DNA from 2 places in the Massilia litorea genome. Region 2 is predicted to be linked to the other one. Evidence: predicted binding sites of a transcription regulator. Region 2 holds the regulator's gene; the other holds the start of a gene.
What was found. The regulator sigma-54, encoded in region 2, starts transcription at its own class of promoters, with help from an activator protein. The targets are predictions, from matches to a motif close to TGGCANGNAANCTGCTTT.

Region 1 (3,206 bases), 390 kb from region 2:
GACGGCCTGCGCTGGATTCCGAAGACGAACGCCCAGATCAAGGTCCCGGTGGTCACCATCCACACCCTGGGCGACATGTACGTGCCCTTTAAAATGGAGCAGATCTATAAACGCCGCGCCGATGCCAACGGCACCTCCAACCTGCTGGTGCAGCGTGCGATCCGCGGTATCAGCCACTGCGATTTCACGATCGCCGAACAGGTGGGGGCCTTCGAGGCGATGGTCAAATGGGAGCAGCAAGGCGTGAAACCGGCGGGCGACGACGTGCTGACGCCGTCGGTGGTGGCCGATCCGAAGTACGGCTGCAAATTCACGGACAACACGCCGTCCCCCGACGACAGTGCGAACACGCTGCGAGTACGGGCTTCGCTGCCGCAGTGCAGCGGGAGCTGATTCGCGCGCGTCTCTGCACTGCAGGCCGGCCTTCCGGGGCCGGCTTTTTTTGCCCGGGGAGGTCCCCCGGCGGCTGGCTTGAAACTTGCGTACGTACGATCGGGACCTGAACGAGAAAAGGATCGTCGTATGCTGCTTCGAAACGATTTACTCGAATACGCCGGTGAGCGTCCGCTTACGCTGCGGATCCTCTGGATCGATGCCGCCCGGTGCCTGGCCTACACCTATGCGCTGGGCGAACGCGGCGCCAGCCCCTGCGCCGCCTCGCTCGACACGCTGATCGGCCACGTGCAGGCAAGGCATGCGCGCTTGCTGCCGCTGGACCCGTATCGCCCGACCGTCGACGCCGCCACGCTGCCGCCGAAATACCTGGCGCTGCGCGACAGCGCCTGGGCCATCGTCCAGGCGCTCACGCGCGACGAACCCGGGGTGTATCAGACGCGCACGCGCGGCCGGCTGGTGGCGGCCTGCCGCGCCGAACATGGCGTCTCGCATCCGACCATCTACCGCTATCTGCGGCGCTACTGGGAGCGCGGCCAGCATCCGGACGCCCTGCTGCCCGACTATGCCAACTCGGGCGCACCGGGGAAGACGCGGCGCGCCAACGCCGACGTCAAACGCGGCCGTCCCAGTAAATCGGGCGCGGCCGGCATGAATGCCGACGCCGCCATCCGCGACACCATGCGCGCCGCCGCCCTGCGCTACGCGGCCACCCACGAGGCCTTCTCGCGGCGCGGCGCCTACCGCCAGATGCTGGCCGATTATTTCGGCGCCGGCGCCCAGGCAGCCCCGACCTACGGCCAGTTCAGCTACTGGCTCGACCGCGACGGCGGCCTCCTTCTCCCCCGCTGATCCTTTTACTTTCCAACGCAGCCCGGCAGCCTTCCGACGTGCATTGCGCGTGTCGGGAGGCGCTTTGTTCTTCCGTGATGCGTTTTGGCAAAAAAACCCTATCGCGGTGCGGGCCGGATCAAAATGGTGCGGCGCATCAATTCAGTTCGGCGACCAGGCGCAAAAGGCTTGTCCACGTGCTTTCCGGCGGACGAAAAATAAAGTCTGCTCCGCTGAATATAGTGTTTTCTCCGTGCCAGCCGCCTGCATGCTTCCTACTCATCTCCATGTAAAAACATTGTTTGGCTGCGTGTTGCAATGCAATGCGCGAGCCTGAAACGACATTGTTTTTTCATGCAGATCGGGTCGACTTGCCCATGATTTTGGCACGCGGCTTGCTATGTATTTCCTCGTAACAACACAAAAAGAGGTGATCTATGGCGGGTTCGGACAAGGGGATGAGGACGCGGCGCGATTTTCTGTACCGGGCGGCCGCGGTCGGCGGCTCGGCACTGCTGCTCAACACGATGAACGCCTGGGGCATGGGCATCGCCTCGCGCGTGAGCGCACCGCCGCAGCTGAGCGGCAGCGGCAAGGGGAAAAAAGTACTGATCCTGGGCGCAGGCCTGGCCGGCATGACGGCGGCCTATGAACTGGGCAAGCTCGGCTACGAAGTGCAGGTGATCGAAGCCCGCAGCTTCGCCGGCGGACGCTGCCAGACGGCCCGCAAGGGTTTTCAATTGCAGGAGCTGGGCGGCCAGATGCAGGAGTGCCGCTTCGACGAGGGGCACTACATCAACCACGGCCCGTGGCGCATCCCGATGCACCACCAATCGACCCTGCACTACACGCGCCTGTTCAAGGTGCCGCTCGAGGTGATGGTCAACGAGAACGACAACGCCATCATCTATCTCGAACAGGGCGGACCGCTGGCGAAGCAGCGCCTGCGCGGCGCCCAGGTGAAATCGGACCTGCGCGGCCATGTGGCGGAACTGTTGGCCAAGTCCGTCAAAAACGATCAGCTCGACGCCCAGCTGAATGCCGGCGACAAGGCGCTGCTGCTCGACTATCTCGCCAACGAGGGCCACCTCGACGCGGGCGACCTGCGCTACAAGGGCAGGAGCGGGCGCGGTTATAAAACCAATCCCGGCGCCGGCATGCTGCCCGGTCCCGGCGAGGCCTCCGATCCGCTCGGTTTCCGCGATCTGCTCGCCTCGAAGGTGGGCAAGGTGTACAGCGCGGTGCAGGACTTCCCGATGCAGAACACGATGTTCCAGCCGGTCGGCGGCATGGATCAAATCGCACGCGCCTTCGAAAAGCAGGTGGGACGCACCATCCGCTACGGCGCCGAGGTGCAGACGATCCGCCAGGACGCGAACAAGGTGACGGTCACGGTCAAGGACGCCGCCAGCGGCAAGCTGTCGTCCCTGAACGCTGACTACTGCCTGTGCACGATTCCCTTGTCCGTGCTGCGCATGATCGACACCGATTTCTCGCCGCGCTTCAAGGACGCGGTGAAAGCCGTGGCCTATATGCCGGTCGGGAAAATCGGCCTGCAGATGAAGCGCCGCTTCTGGGAAGAGGACGACCAGATCTACGGCGGCCACATCGTCACCGACCTGAAAGGCATCAATGTGATCTCGGTGCCCTCGTCGAACTGGCAGAAGCAGAAGGGGGTCCTGCTCGGCTACTACAACTACATGCTCGACGCGATCGAAACCAGCGCCTTGAGCCCGCCCGCGCGCGCCGAGTTTGCGCTCAGCGCCGGCCAGCAGATCTTCCCGGCCTACCGCAGCTCCTTCGAATCGTCCTTCTCCGTGGCCTGGCACCGCGTCCAGTACAACCTGGGCGGCTGGGCCGAGTGGACCGACGAAAGCCGCAAGGCGGCCTACCCGATCCTGAACGAGGGAGAAGGCCGGATCCTGCTGGCCGGCGAGCACCTCAGTTACCTGACGGGCTGGCAGGCCGGCGCCATCGAATCG
Region 2 (3,206 bases):
CCCGGCCCTGTCGCTGTCGGGCGGCGAGCGGCGCCGCGTCGAGATCGCGCGCGCGCTGGCGACCAATCCGCGCTTCGTGCTGCTCGACGAGCCGTTCGCCGGCGTCGACCCGATCGCCGTGATCGAGATCCAGCGCATCGTGCGCTTCCTGAAGGAGCGCGGCATCGGCGTCCTGATCACCGACCACAATGTGCGCGAGACGCTCGGCATCTGCGACCGCGCCTACATCATCAACCAGGGCGCGGTGCTGGCGTCGGGACGTCCCGACGACATCATCGCCGACGAGTCGGTACGACGCGTCTACCTGGGCGAACACTTCCGCATGTAGCAAGGCTGTAGCAACAACACGGGACACCGAGCGGCACCATGAAACAATCCCTGCAACTCCGGACTTCGCAGCACCTGGCGCTCACGCCGCAGCTTCAGCAGTCGATCCGCCTGCTGCAGCTCTCCACCCTTGAACTACATCAGGAGATCGAGCAGATCCTGTCCGATAACCCGCTGCTCGAACGGCTCGACGACCCGCTCGACCACTCGGTGCGCCTGCTGGCCGACGGCGCGATCAACAGCGCGCCGGCGCAAGCCGAGGCGCCGGCGCCGAACAACGAGGAGGGCGCCCCTGCGCCCGAGGCGGCCGAGGGCGGCGAAGGCGGCGAGGTCGAACGCGGCGAGTCCGAGGGCGACTGGGGAGAGGGTTCGCGCGCATCGAGCGGCGACGGCGACGACGACGGCCGCCCGCAGCTCGGCGCGGTCGGCGTGACCCTGCGCGAGCATCTGTGCGAGCAGATTCGCGTGACGGGCGTCACGGCGCGCGACCGCGCGCTGGCCGAACTCGTGATCGACGCGATCGACGACAACGGCTACCTGGAGGAGCAGCTCGACGAGATCCATGCGCGCTTGCCGGAGGAGCTCGAGGTCGAGATGGACGAACTGCGCTGCGCGCTGGCGCTGGTGCAAAGCCTGGACCCGGTCGGCGTCGGCGCGCGCAGCGCATCCGAATGCCTGGCGCTGCAGATCCGCGCGATGCCGGGCGTGCCGCTGGTGACGCGGCGCATGGCCCTGAAAATCGTCGAGGGGTATCTGAGCTGGTTCGCGCAGCGCGAATTCACGAAACTGAAAAAAGCGCTCGACTGCGACGACGAGGACCTGCGTGAAGCGCAGGCCGTGATCCGCCAGTGCAATCCGCATCCCGGCGCCGCCTTCGCGTCGAGCGTCTCGGATTACGTCGTACCGGACGTTATTGTCCGCAAGTCGAAGGGCGGCTGGAGCGTCTCGCTGAACAACGAAGTGATGCCGCGCCTGCGTGTGAACAACGTCTATGCGAATTTGCTCAAGCAGGGCAAAGGCGAAGGCCAGATGAGCGCGCAGCTGCAGGAAGCGAAGTGGCTCATTAAAAATATGCGCCAGCGTTTCGACACGATCCTGCGTGTTTCGCAGGCAATTGTGGAGCGCCAGAAGAACTTTTTCAGCCATGGCGCGGTTGCCATGCGTCCCCTTGTGCTTCGCGAGATAGCTGATACACTAGGACTACACGAGAGCACAATTTCTCGCGTGACAACTCAAAAATTCATGCTGACCCCGCACGGCATGTTTGAGCTGAAGTATTTCTTCGGAAGCCATGTCGCCACCGAAGCGGGGGGCGAAGCATCGTCTACGGCGATACGGGCGCTCATTGCGCAACTGACAGGAGCAGAAGACCCAAAGAACCCATTATCCGACAGCAAGATCGCGGAAATGCTCGGTGAACAAGGGATGGTCATTGCGCGCCGCACGGTTGCAAAATACCGCGAGGCACTCAAGATTCCTCCCGTCAGTCTCCGCAAATCCTTGTAACAGCGGCCCCCATGCGCACTCCCTGCGCGGCGCGGCGGCCGCTACATTTTCAAAGGAGTGTGTATGAATCTCACCATCAGTGGCCACCACCTCGACGTCACCCCCGCCATCCGTGAATACGTACAGAACAAGCTCGAACGCATCACCCGCCATTTCGATCAAGTGATCGATTCCCACGTCATCCTCGCGATCGACAACCTCACCGAAAAAGACAAACGACAGAAGGCCGAGATCAACCTGCGCGTCTCCGGCAAGACCGTACACGTGGAAAGTGTGGCGCAAGACCTGTATGCGGCGATCGATCTCCTGATGGACAGGCTCGATCGCCAGGTGATGAAATACAAGACGATGTTGAAGGACCATAGTCGTGAGGCGCTCAAGCGCCTGCCTGAAGGCGGAGAGGCTGCTGCTGCGATCTGATCGCGCATCGAGCACCGTCTGAACGAGGGCGCCGGAAGGCGCCCTTTTCATTTTGTGCGGTGGACGGCAGTGTCTTGGGTAAAATGCTTGTCTTTTCCATCAACGAATTCGCCATGACCGACCATGTCCTGACCCGCGTTGCCAACGGCACCGGCATCATCACGCTCGACCGTCCCAAGGCCCTGAACTCCCTCTCGCTGGCGATGGTGCGGCGTCTGACCGACATCCTGCTGGCCTGGCGCGACGACGCGTCGGTGTGCGCGGTCGTCCTCACCAGCAGCAGCGAAAAAGCCCTGTGCGCGGGCGGCGATATCCGCTTCTTCCACGAAGCCGGCCACGCGACCCCCACCGGCGGCAGCGCCCTGCTCGAAGATTTCTTCACCGAGGAATACGCGCTGAACCATCTGATCCACTTCTATCCGAAACCGTATGTATCGATCATGGACGGCGTGGTGATGGGCGGCGGCATGGGTATCGCCCAGGGCGGTCCTGAAACTGGCCTGCGCATCGTGACCGAGCGCACGAAGATGGCGATGCCGGAAGTGAACATCGGCCTGTTCCCGGACGTCGGCGGCAGCCATTTCCTGTCGCACGCACCGGGCCAGCTGGGCAACTACCTGGGCCTGACCGGACTGACGATCGGCGCTGCCGACGCGCTGTACGTTGGCCTGGCCGACGTCTTCGTGCCGGGCGCGCAGTTGGGCGAACTGAACGCGCTGATCGAATCGACGCCGGGCGCTCAGCTGGCTGACGCGATCCGTCGCTTCGCCGCGCGCTTCGCTGTGGACGCGGGTCAGAGCGTGCTGGAGACGCAGCGCGCCGCGATCGACGCGCACTTCGGCGCCAGTTCGGTGGCCGCCATCATGGCCTCGCTGGAAAAGGACGAGAATCCGTTCCTGCAAAAGGCCCTGGCCGCGATGCGCCAGCGTTCGCCGCTGATGATGTGCGTGACC

Region 1: a site for sigma-54 is predicted at 1,609-1,626, ahead of LPB04_RS05210 (flavin monoamine oxidase family protein). Genes of this name have one in related genera too.

The regions. Positions count from the first base shown of each region.
Region 1 covers NZ_CP062941.1:1,187,108-1,190,313, forward strand. Annotated here, with positions in the region: gene LPB04_RS05200 (alpha/beta hydrolase) at 1-393, shown strand, start outside; gene LPB04_RS05205 (hypothetical protein) at 523-1,245, shown strand; gene LPB04_RS05210 (flavin monoamine oxidase family protein) at 1,662-3,206, shown strand, end outside.
Region 2 covers NZ_CP062941.1:801,187-804,392, reverse strand. Annotated here, with positions in the region: gene lptB (LPS export ABC transporter ATP-binding protein) at 1-328, shown strand, start outside; gene LPB04_RS03535 (RNA polymerase factor sigma-54) at 367-1,833, shown strand; gene hpf (ribosome hibernation-promoting factor, HPF/YfiA family) at 1,897-2,253, shown strand; gene LPB04_RS03525 (enoyl-CoA hydratase/isomerase family protein) at 2,367-3,206, shown strand, end outside.